Regions from separate parts of the Allokutzneria multivorans genome, predicted to be linked through region 2. Evidence: riboswitches for the same ligand, from Rfam matches in the RefSeq annotation. Region 2 holds a riboswitch; the other holds the start of a gene.

Region 1 (5,922 bases), on a different contig from region 2:
CGGTGCTGGCGGCGGGCGACGATCCGTTGGTGGCGCCGGTGCTGCGGCGGGTGACCGAGCGGCGGGTGGACTACATCGCGGAGATCGTCGGAGAGCTCGGGTTCTCCCCGGCGAAGGCGCGGCGGCGCGCGCTGGTCGCGTACTCGACGTACCTCGGACATGCCCAGCTGGTCAGGATGAGTCCCGGTGTGTTGCCGGAAACCCTTGCGGCGCAACGGGTCTACCTCGACGAGATGGTCGAGGTGCTGAGCACGGGGCTGGACGGGTGAGGTTCGCCGTCCGCGTGAAACCGGGTGCTCGCAAGGACTCCGTCGGCGGGCGGTGGGACGCGGGGGAGCGGTCGGCGCTCGTCGTCTCGGTCGCCGCGCCCGCTGTTGAGGGAAAAGCCAATGAGGCCGTGCGGCGCGCGGTGGCGAAGGCTTTCGGCGTGCGGCGACAGGACGTCGCGATCGTGGCCGGGGATCGCGGGCGGGACAAGGTGATCGCGCTCGATCTGGCTCCAGGGGGCACCACGGCCGCCGAGCGGAGGCTGGCCGAACTGCTCGGATGAGGGTTACACCGCATTCGAAACCCGAGAGCGAACTCTCATCGGCTCCGAATTCTTGCGGCGAGCAGCGACAATGGTGGCTCAGGTCACCGGACGTGCGATGGAGGCGGTGTGGCGGAGCTGTCGCTGGGACTCGGGATCGGCGCCCTGGTCGTGCTGATCGCGGTGCTCGCCGTGCGAGCCTCGGTGCGGCTGGGCCTGCCGTCGTTGTTGCTCTACCTCGGGATCGGGCTGTTACTCGGCGAGGCGGGCTTCGGCATCCTGTTCAGCGACGCCCAGCTGACGCAGAACCTCGGCATCGCGGCGCTGGTGGTGATCCTCGCCGAAGGTGGCCTGACCACGCGGTGGCACAACGTCAAACCCGCGCTCGGACTGGGCATCGCGATGTCCACTGTGGCCGTCGCGGTGAGCATCGGCGTCACGGCGACGGGCCTGCACTACCTGCTCGACCTCGACTGGCGGACCGCGTTGCTGTGGGGCGCGGTGGTGTCCTCGACGGACGCCGCCGCGGTGTTCAGCGTTCTGCGCGGACTCGGTGTGCACCGCAGGATCTCCGGAACCCTGGAGCTGGAGTCGGGTCTCAACGACGCGCCGGTGTACATCGCGGTCGTCCTCCTCGCCAGCACGGAGACGGCCAGTTGGTGGACACCCGCGCTCGTGGTCTACGAGCTCGGCGTGGGCGCGGTCGTCGGCATCGCGCTGGGGTGGTTCGGCGGTCAGGCGTTGCGCCGCGCGGCGTTGCCCGCGACCGGTCTCTATCCACTTGCGACAGTCGCGGTGTGCGTGCTCGCGTACTCGGCGGGCCAGGAGCTGCACGCCTCGGGACTGCTCGCCACCTACGTCGCGGGACTGGTGCTGGGCAACGCGAAGCTCCCGCACCGCAGCGACACGCTGTCCTTCGCCGAAGGGCTCGGCTGGCTCTCCCAGATCGGGTTGTTCGTGCTGCTCGGCCTCTACGCCTCGCCGGGGCGGCTGCCGAGCGTGATCATCCCGGCGCTGATCACCGGCGCGGTGCTGGTGCTGGTCGCCAGGCCGCTGTCGGTGCTCGCCGCCGCGCTGCCGTTCCGGGTGCCCTGGCGGGAGCAGGTCTTCCTGTCGTGGTCGGGGCTGCGCGGCGCGGTGCCGATCGTGCTCGCGCTGATCCCGGTGACCCAGGACGTCCCCGGCGCGCAGCAGCTGATCGACGTGGTGTTCGTGCTCGTCGTGGTGCTGACCCTGATCCAGGGCACCACGCTGCCGCTGGTGGCGCGGATGCTCGGGCTCGTGCGCCGAGGTGAGCCGCAGCAGGTCGAGGTCGACTCGGCGCCGCTGGACGAGCTGGGCGCGGAGCTGTTGCAGGTGCGCGTGCCGGAGGGCTCGAAGCTGCACGGCGTCTACATCACCGAGCTGAGGCTGCCCGTCGGCGCGACGGTGAGCCTCGTGGTGCGCGGCAAGGCCGGGTTCACGCCGCAGCCCACCACGCGCATCCAGGTGGGCGACCAGCTGCTGATCGTGGCCACCGAGGAGGTGCGCGAGGGCGCCGAACGACGGGTCCGCGCCATCGACCGCGCGGGTCGCTACGCGCGCTGGAAGGGCGAGTCGGGGGACTGATTCCCTTGCGCCGCAACGGCTCCAGTCAGCTGTGGCGCAGGTCGCGTTCCAGGATCTGGACGGGGTCTGGCGCGTTGGCGCGTCCTCGGCTACTTTCGATCGCAAGGTCATGAGTGCCAGCGACAAGCCCTAGCTTGCTGGTCGGCAACCCTCCAACCGCGGTGGGGTGCTCTAGGTGAGGACCTGGTTCACCGCGCAACGCGGTGAGCAAGCGCGGACTCCCTCCCGGCGAGTCCCACGGACTCACGGAGGTCGCTGTGTCGCTCGCGTTCGCCCCCATCCGTTCCTCGGTTCCCTCCGTCGTGGGCTCGCGCCTGACGGTTCCGCTGGTCACGGGCGAGCTGGTGCCCTACGCGAACCTCGACCACGCCGCCAGCGCCCCGTGCCTGGAGCAGGTCCGCGACGCCGTCGACGAGCTGCTGCCCTGGTACGCCAGCGTGCACCGCGGCGCGGGCTTCGCCTCCCAGGTCTGCACCCGCATCTACGAGCAGGCCCGGCACGCCGTCCGCCGCTTCGTCGGAGCCCGCCAGACCGACGCCGTGGTCTTCACCCGCAACACCACCGACTCGCTGAACCTGTTGGCGCGCAGCGTTCCCAAGGGCACCAGCGTCTTCGTCTTCGACACCGACCACCACGCCGCGCTGCTGCCGTGGCGCGGTCCCCGGGTGAACCGGTTGCAGACCCCCGCGACGCCCGCCGAGGCCGTCCGCGTGCTCGACGAGGCGCTCAAGTCCGCTCCGGTCGGCCCGCGCCTGGTGGTGCTGACCGGCGCCTCCAACGTGACCGGTGAGGTGTGGCCGGTCAACGACCTCGTCCGGTGCGCGCACTCGCACGGCGCGCGGACCGTGCTCGACGCGGCGCAGCTCGCTCCGCACCGGCCGGTGGACGCCAGCGCCGCCGAGGTGGACTACGTCGTGCTCTCCGGGCACAAGCTCTACGCCCCGTTCGGCGCGGGCGCGCTGGTCGGCCGCTCCGACTGGCTCCAGCAGGCCGAGCCGTACCTGATCGGCGGCGGAGCCACCCGCAACGTCGTCGACTGGGGCGACCACCTGGGCGTGAGCTGGTCGAAGGTGCCCGAGCGGCACGAGGCCGGCTCGCCCAACGTCGTGGGCGTGCACGCGCTCGCCGTGGCCTGCGGAGTCCTGGCGCGGCAGCGCTGGGAGGACGTGAAGGCGCACGAGGACAAGCTGTTCACCCAGCTCAAGGCCGGTCTGGCCACGGTGCCCGGCTTCCGCGAGCTGACCCTGTTCGGGGACGAGGCGCCGGACCGCGTCGGCGTTGTCAGCTTCACCGTCGACGGCCACGACGCCGGGCTGCTCGCCGCGATCCTGTCGGCGGAGTACGGCATCGGCGTGCGCGACGGCGCGTTCTGCGCCCACATCGCCACCAAGCGGCTGATCGCCGGGAGCGGTTCCGAGGGTGGCCGGGCGCTGCGCGTCAGCCTGGGCCTGGGCAACAACTCCGAGCACGTCTCGCGCGTGGTCGGCGCGCTGCGGCGGATCGTCGCGGACGGCCCGAAGTGGGAGTACGAGCTCGTGGACGGCCGCTGGACCCCGCGCAACGACCCCCGGCCGCTGCCGCCGTTCCTGGCCGATCTCTGATCAGCGACAATGACCGGGTGAGCGACAATGACCCGGTGAGCACCGAGAGCACACCACCGCCGCCACCGCGCAGGCTCGGCTTGTTCGCCGCGCTGGCCGCGGTGGTGCTGGCGCTGGACATCGTCACCAAGTTCTGGGCGGTCGCGTCCCTGGAGGGCCAGGAACCGGTGCGCCTGTTCGGCGGCGGGCTCTACCTGGTGCTGGTCCGCAACCCCGGCGCGGCGTGGTCCATCGGCGCCGACTACACCTGGGTGCTGTCGCTGATCATGGCGGCGGTGGTGCTGGCGATCCTGTACTTCGCGCCGCGCCTGCGCTCCGGTGGCTGGGCGGCCGGTCTGGGCCTGGTGCTGGCCGGAGCCCTCGGCAACCTCGGCGACCGGCTCTTCCGCCCGCCGGGCTTCCTGCACGGGCACGTCGTCGACTTCCTGTCGCTGTTCGCCCCGGACGGCTCGGTGTGGCCGGTGTTCAACGTGGCCGACTCGGCGATCTGCGTCGGTGGAGCGCTCATCGTGCTGATGGCGCTGCTCGGCCGGGAGTACGACGGCACGATGATCGAGAAGAAGTCTTCCAAGAAGAAGGAGTCCCAGTCGTGAGCGCGCGAACGCTGCCAGTGCCGGACGGCCTGGAGGGCATGCGCGTCGACGCGGGCCTGTCGAAGCTGCTCGGCCTGTCCCGCACGGTCGTCGCCGGGCTGACCGAGAAGGGCGATGTGCTGCTCGACGGCCAGCCCGTCGGCAAGTCCGACCGGCTCACCGCGGGCTCCTGGCTGGAGATCACCCTGCCCGAGCCCGAGCGCCCCATCGAGATCCAGGCGATCGCGGTCGAGGGCATGGTCGTGCTGCACGAGGACGACGACATCGTCGTGATCGACAAGCCGGTCGGCGTCGCCGTGCACCCCAGCCCCGGCTGGAGCGGCCCCACGGTGGTCGGCGGGCTCGCGGCGGCCGGTGTGCGCATCGCGACCTCCGGCGCGGCCGAGCGGCAGGGCGTCGTGCACCGACTCGACGCTGGCACCACCGGCGTCATGGTCGTCGCGAAGAGCGAGCACGCGTACTCCGTGCTGAAGCGCGCGTTCAAGGAGCGCACGGTCGACAAGGGCTACCACGCCCTGGTGCAGGGCCACCCCGACCCGTCGCGCGGCACCATCGACGCGCCGATCGACCGGCACCCCAAGCACGACTACAAGTTCGCGGTGATGAACGGCGGCAAGGACTCGATCACCCACTACGAGGTGATGGAGGCCTTCCGCGCGGCGTCCCTGGTCGACGTGAAGCTGGAGACCGGGCGCACCCACCAGATCCGCGTGCACTTCTCCGCGCTGAAGCACCCGTGCGTCGGCGATCTGACCTACGGCGCGGACCCGGTGCTGGCGAAGCGGCTCAACATCACGCGACAGTGGCTGCACGCGCGCACGCTCGGCTTCGACCACCCGGCTGACGGCCAGTGGGTGCAGTTCGTCTCCGAGTACCCAGCCGACCTCGCCGACGCCCTCGAAGCCCTCCGCGCCGAATCCTGACGCCCGCGTTTGCGTACCCAATGTGGCATTTGTTTCGTCAGACGTAACCAATGCCACATTGGGTCGTTCAGTCGGCGCTGAAGAGGTTGAGGGTCAGTCGAGGGTGGACCAGGTGAGGCTGCGCTTGTCGTCGTCGGAGCGCGCGCTCCACTTCACCGAGACCACGTCGATGGACTCGGGGAGCACGTAGACGGTGTGGCCGCCCGCCGTCTCGCCCGGGTTGACCCCGATGCGGTGCGGCGGCCGGGAGGACAGCGAGACCGGGGCCTTGGAGACCTGCCTGCCGTCCGTGGTGATGAGCACCAGGTACAGGTCGGGCAGCGAGGCGAAGGGGATCTGGCCGCGGTTGGTCAGCTCGGTGTGCACCACGACCGCGCGCTCACCCTCCTGGAGGCGGTAGCCCGCAGCGGTGAAGAGGAAGTCGGCCGGGTCGACGACCTCGACCAGCTGGATGCCGAGCTGCTCGCCTTCGAGGCCGATCGTCTCCAGGGTGGTGCCGACCTTGCCGGTGCGCGGACCGGCGGGCAGCGCGGGCTGGTCACCGCGCGCCCACGAGGAGCTCTGCGGCGGACCCCACGTGCTGAGCACCGGGTCGGCGGGCTGGGGCGGCTGCGTCGGCTGGGGCGGCTGGTGGTGCGGCGGCTGCTGGGGCTGGACCGGGAACGGCG
Region 2 (5,922 bases):
TCGGCCCCGCGCCCCGCATCGCCCTGCTCGACCGCCTGGTGCCGGAGTGGCTGCGCCGCGCGAGGCTGAACCCCGGCCGCTCCGGAGCGCTCGCGCTGGTGGCGGTCGCCGCCTTCGCCGCCCTCGTGGCCGTCCTGCTGTGGCCGGGCGGCGTCGCGGCCGAACCGGCGCCCGTGGTCTCGCCTCCCGTTGCGCCACAACAGAAAACGGCCCAGCTCGTGGTGAGCGTGGTGGGCCGGGTCGGCAAGCCCGGCCTGGTGTCGCTGCCGGAGGGCGCGCGGATAGCCGATGCCGTGCAGGCGGCCGGTGGAGTGTTGCCCGACGCAGACCCCGCGACGGTCAACTTCGCGAGGAAAATCAGCGACGGTGAGCAGATCGTCGTCGGCCTGCCCGCGCCGTCGGGGGAGTCCGGCCCGTCGGAGAGCGCGAAGATCAGCCTCAACACCGCGACCGTCCACCAGCTCGACGGTCTGCCGGGCGTGGGGCAGGTGACAGCGCAGCGGATCGTGCAGTGGCGCACCAGGCACGGGCGGTTCGCGTCCGTGGACCAGCTCCGCGAGGTGGACGGCATCGGAACTTCGCGTCTGGCGAAGCTCCGTGAGCTGGTGACGCTGTGATCCCGGCACAGCTGGACATCCGGCTCGTACCCGCCGCGGTCGCGGTCTGGGCGGTGGCACTGGTCGGGCTGCACCTCGGCTGGCTCGCCACGGTGCTGTGCGGCGTGCTGGCGGCAGCCTTCGCGTTCCTCGCGGTGTGGCGGGGAACGGGTGCGTGGGCCAACGGACTGCTCGCGGCGAGCGTCCTCGCGGGCGCGGCTGCGGTGGTCGTCACCAGCCACGCCCTGCCCGCCGCCACGCACCCGCTGCGCGAGCTCGCGAGCAAGGGTGCGACCGCGACGATCAGGGCGACGTTGTCCGAAGACCCAAGACCGTTGCGCACCAAGGGATACGCCGGTCGGCCCGCTGGTGCGGACCAGGTGGCGGTCCGCGCTCGGTTGAGCGATGAGCCGGGTGGTTCGGTGTTGCTGCTGGCTCCGGCGGTCGCGTGGTCGGCGTTGTTGCCGGAGCAGGAGGTCACGGCGACCGGAGCGCTGATCATGCCGCGCGGCGGGGACTTCACGGTGGCGGTGTTGCGGGTCCGGGGACCACCGATCGCTGTCGGCCCCGCGCCGAGCTGGCAGACCGCCGCTGATGGCGTGCGCGCCGGGCTCCGCGACGCCGCGAAGGTGCTTTCCCCGGAGCTCGCGGGGCTGCTTCCGGCATTGGTGGTCGGTGACACCGCTGGACTGTCTCCGCGCGTGGTGGAGGAGTTCCGGTTGTCCGGACTGGCCCACCTGTTGGCCGTGAGCGGGGCGAACCTGGCGATCGTGTGCGGCGCTGTCCTGCTGCTGTTCCGGTTGCTGACGGCAGGGCCACGATTGTCGGGCTTGGCGGCGGTGCTGGCTCTGGTCGGCTTCGTGGTGCTCGCGCGGCCCGAGCCCAGCGTGCTGCGCGCGGCGGTGATGGGCGGAGTGACGCTGCTGGCGTTGGTGTTGGGGCGCAAGGGTTCCGCGATTCCCGCGCTCGCCGGAGCCGTGATCGTGTTGCTGCTGTTCGATCCTGGACTGGCCAACACCGCGGGTTTCGCGTTGTCGGTGCTGGCGACCGCGGCACTGGTGATCCTCGCGCCGAGGTGGGCCGCGGCACTGCGCGATCGCGGAGTGCCGGTGGGGCTCGCCGAGGCCATCGCGGTTCCGGCGGCGGCACAGCTCGCCACGGCTCCGTTGATCGCGGCGCTGTCCGGAGAGATCAGCCTGGTGGCGATTCCGGCCAATCTGCTCGCGGCTCCCGTTGTGGCGCCTGCGACGGTGTTCGGTGTGCTCGCTGCGCTGGTCTCGACGGTGCACGAGGGCGCTGCGGAGCTTCTGGTCCACCTGGCGGGGCCCGAGGTGTGGTGGCTGATCACCGTGGGCAGACGTGCCGCCGCGGTGCCGGACAGCGGTGTTCCGTGGCCTTCCGGTGTGCTTGGTGGACTGCTGCTCGCCGCGCTGCTCGTTGTGGTCGTGTTGCTGCTGCGGAGCCGCCGGTTCCGGATCGTGTTGGTGCTCGGCGTGGTTGTGCTGGTGTTGACCGCGGTTCCGGTGAAGCTGCTCAAGCCGCAGTGGCCCGCTGACGGCTGGGCGGCGGTGGCGTGTGACGTCGGGCAGGGCGACGCCGTGGTGCTGGCGGTCGCTGAGCCCGGGCGCGCGGTCCTGGTCGACACCGGGCCAGAACCGTTGGCGGTCAACGCTTGTCTGGATCGGCTGGGCGTTGATCGCGTTCCTGTGGTGGTGCTGAGCCACCTGCACGCCGACCACATCGGCGGGCTCGCGGCGGTGCTCGCGGAGAGATCTGTGGGAGCGGTCGCGGTCGGGCCACTGAGAGAGCCCGCTTGGGCGATGAAGGAGGTGCGTGACACCGTTGCGGCGGCGGGAGTTCCGTTGATCGAACTGAGTCGCGGTCAGCGGCTGGAGTGGCCCGGGTTGGCGCTGGAGGTGCTGGCACCGCTGAGGTCTCCGGCACCGCGGACTTCGGAGACACCCTTGCCGGGGACCGTGGTCAACGACGCCTCACTGGTGCTGCGGGCGCACACACCAGCGGGGCGGATGTTGCTGACCGGAGACATCGAACTGGCCACGCAAGCCGAGCTGCTGGCGTCCACAGTGGACGTCAGCGCGGACGTGCTCAAGGTGCCGCACCACGGGTCCCGCTACAGCCTGCCCCGGTTCCTGGGCGCGGTGCGGCCCCGAGTCGCGTTGATCTGCGTGGGCGCGGGCAACGACTACGGCCACCCGAGCCCACTGGTCCTGCACTCGCTCGCCGGAGTGCGCGTCCTGCGCACCGACCTGGACGGTGACGTCGCCGTTCTGGCCACCCGCGATGGTCTGGCGACCGCACGGAGAGGAGAACCACGGCCACCGCCCAGGCGGTGAGCGCTTGCCAGTGACGCTTTGCCGGTGACGCTTTGTCTGTGACCTGTCAGAGGCCGTGACCTGTCAGAGGCCGAGTGCTTCGCGGACGGCGGCGCTCGACGGCGGCACGGTGGCGCGCGGGCCGATCTTGTCCTCCACCGCGTCGAGGGTCTTCAGGCCGTCGCCGGTGATCAGCAGGACGGTCTCGGCGTCCGGGTCGAGCTGGCCGGACTCGATGAGCTTCTTCGCCGTCGCGACGGTCACGCCGCCCGCGGTCTCGGCGAAGATGCCCTCGGTGCGGGCCAGCAGGCGGATCGCGTCGACGACCTCCTCGTCGCTGACGTGCTCCACCGAACCTCCGGTGCGGCGCACGGTGTCCAGCACGTAGGGACCGTCGGCGGGAGCACCGATCGCCAGTGAGCGGGCGATCGTGTCCGGCTTCACCGGCTGGATCACGTCGTGGCCCGCCTGGAACGCGGCGGCGACGGGGGAGCAGCCGGTGGCCTGGGCGCCGAAGACCCGGTACGGGGTCGGCTCCACCAGGTCCAGCTCACCCAGCTCGCGGAAGGCCTTGTCCACCTTGGTCAACTGCGAACCGGAGGCGACCGGCACGACGATCTGCTGCGGCAGGCGCCAGCCGAGCTGCTCGGCGACCTCGTAGCCGAGGGTCTTGGAGCCCTCCGCGTAGTACGGGCGGACGTTGACGTTGACGAACGCCCAGTCCTCGTGGTCGGCGGCCAGCTCGGTGGCCAGCCGGTTCACGTCGTCGTAGTTGCCGTCGACGGCGATCAGCGCACCGTCGTACACGGCGGTGGTGAGCACCTTCGCGCGCTCGAGAGAGGAGGGGATCAGCACGACCGACTCCCAGCCCGCCCGCGCCGCTGCCGCGGCGACGGCGTTGGCCAGGTTGCCGGTGGAGGGGCAGGCCAGCACGGTGAACCCGAGCTGGCGCGCGGCGGCGAGCGCCACCGCGACCACGCGGTCCTTGAAGGAGTGCGTGGGGTTGCCGGTGTCGTCCTTCACCCACAGCTTGCGCACGCCGAGCGCGGCGGCCAGGCGGTCGGCCTTGACCAGCCGGGTCAGGCCCGGATCGGTGTTGGGGTGCTCCTGGACGTCCGAGGGCACCGGAAGGAGGTTGCGGTAGCGCCAGATGGAGCGGGGCCCCGCCTCGATCTCCGCGCGGGTGATCTTGCCGAAGTCGTAGCCGACCTCAAGGGGGCCGAAACACTCCGCACACGCGAACTCCGCGGCGAGCGGCACCTCGTTGCCGCATTCGCGGCACACCAGGGCGCGGGCCGGGCCGAGGTCGAACTGGTGGGCGCTGCGGCGCGCCTCGATGGTCGTCATCGCGAGGTCTCTCCTCATCTTTCCCGCTCGTGCGGGCCGGATTTGGCACCGTGATCGCCGGTGGCCTCGCGGAGATCCCGCGTGGTCTGGCGTCGGTTGCCGGGGTGTCGTAGGGCCGATCCCTCTACCCCTCTGGATGAGCTGTTCAGTTGTGGTGGTGCTGTGCGGAGGCGCGCCCTTCGGCGGCCGTCCGGTGGTCACGCTACGGCAACGTCCCACGGGAGAGCCACCGTTGCCCATGATGCGGGACGTGCGCGGCGGCCGCGCCGTCCGACCCTCGTGCGAGGATGGCGCGGTGAGTGCTCCCGCCGCAGCGCCAGCCCCGTTGCACCTGGTCATCGGAGAGGAAGAGCTCCTCGTCGAGCGGTCCGTGCGGGCCACGCTGGACGCCGCGAGGCAGGCCGATCCGGAGGCCGAGCTGCGCCGGGTCCGGGTGACCGATCTCACCCCTCCCGAACTGGTCGAGCTGCTCAGCCCCTCGCTGTTCGCGGAGGGCAGGGTGATCGTGCTGGAGGCGGCCCAGGACGCGGGCAAGGAGATCGCCGAGGCGGTGCTCTCCTACATCCGCGACCCCGCCGAGGGCGTGACCCTGGTCCTCACGCACACGGGGGGCGGGCGCGGCAAGCTCGCCAAGGAGCTGCCCGCCGCGTTGCGCAAGGCGGGGGCGGCGGTCGCGGAGTGCGCGAAGCTGACCAAGGCCAGTGACCGGGAATCCTTTGTGCGCAACGAGGTTCGGCGCGCGGGTGGCAAGATCGACGGGCCCGCGCTCGCGGCGCTGATGGAGACGGTCGGCAACGATCTGCGCGAGTTGGCGGCCGCGGCCTCGCAGCTCGTCGCGGACACCGGCGGCAAGGTCGACGAGCAGGCGGTGCGCCGTTACCACCGCGGCCGTGCCGAGATGACCGGCTTCGCGGTGGCGGAGAAGGCCGTTACCGGCGACCGCACCGCCGCGCTGGAATCGCTGCGCTGGGCGTTGCAGCTGGGCGTTCCGCACGTGCTGCTCGCCGACGCGCTGGCCGACGCGGTGCGCACCATCGCCAGGGTGGCCGGAGTGGGGCGGGCGGACCCGTTCCAGCTCGCGGGTCAGCTCGGCATGCCGCCGTGGAAGGTCAAGAAGGCGCTCGGCCAGGCGCAGGGCTGGTCCCCGGAGGGCCTCGTCGAGGCGATGGGACTCGTCGCCACCCTCAACGCGGAAGTGAAGGGCATGGCCGCCAGCGCGGACTACGCGGTGGAGCGCGCCGTGCTCAAAGTGGCCGCCGCGCGCAACCGCCGCTGAAGCGGGACGTACAGGACGCAACGGACACATCCGGCGAGCGGTCGCGGGGGTTCCTCCGCCAGCGGCACGCCGAGGAACCCCCGCTTGCTCCGCCCTGCCGGGAAAATCCCAGCTCAGAAGCGGAAGATCGAGCCCGTCGCCGCCAGTGCGAGGCAGCTGTTGGCGTAGGCGGCCCGGTGGCTGACCGGCCGTCCACGCCAGAAACCGCTCGCGCTCACAGTGCGAGGTGCATATTCCTTCGTGCACTGTGGATGTGGACCGACATTCAATCGGGTGAAGTTTCCGTCGACCTCCGCCAGCTGAGGGCAGGCCGCGGCGGCGAACGGGTGGTTACCGCCCGTGGGGTCGCATCGCAGGGTCACCCTCCTGG

The links. Region 2 has a riboswitch for S-adenosylmethionine ahead of thrC (threonine synthase). Riboswitches for the same ligand answer to the same signal wherever they lie in the genome.
Region 1: linked by a shared signal. The riboswitch ahead of ABD798_RS29025 (aminotransferase class V-fold PLP-dependent enzyme) and the one ahead of thrC (threonine synthase) in region 2 are both predicted to bind S-adenosylmethionine.

What each region holds. Positions count from the first base shown of each region.
Region 1 covers NZ_BAABAL010000019.1:244,243-250,164, reverse strand. The annotation lists gene ABD798_RS29040 (TetR/AcrR family transcriptional regulator) at 1-269, shown strand, start outside; gene ABD798_RS29035 (DUF167 domain-containing protein) at 266-550, shown strand; gene ABD798_RS29030 (potassium/proton antiporter) at 659-2,137, shown strand; SAM riboswitch class IV at 2,243-2,357, shown strand; gene ABD798_RS29025 (aminotransferase class V-fold PLP-dependent enzyme) at 2,395-3,738, shown strand; gene lspA (signal peptidase II) at 3,756-4,331, shown strand; gene ABD798_RS29015 (RluA family pseudouridine synthase) at 4,328-5,254, shown strand; gene ABD798_RS29010 (AsnC family protein) at 5,348-5,922, opposite strand, start outside.
Region 2 covers NZ_BAABAL010000017.1:424,499-430,420, forward strand. The annotation lists gene ABD798_RS22920 (ComEA family DNA-binding protein) at 1-617, shown strand, start outside; gene ABD798_RS22925 (DNA internalization-related competence protein ComEC/Rec2) at 614-2,950, shown strand; gene thrC (threonine synthase) at 3,014-4,276, opposite strand; SAM riboswitch class I at 4,288-4,419, opposite strand; gene holA (DNA polymerase III subunit delta) at 4,572-5,552, shown strand; gene ABD798_RS22940 (SSI family serine proteinase inhibitor) at 5,666-5,922, opposite strand, start outside.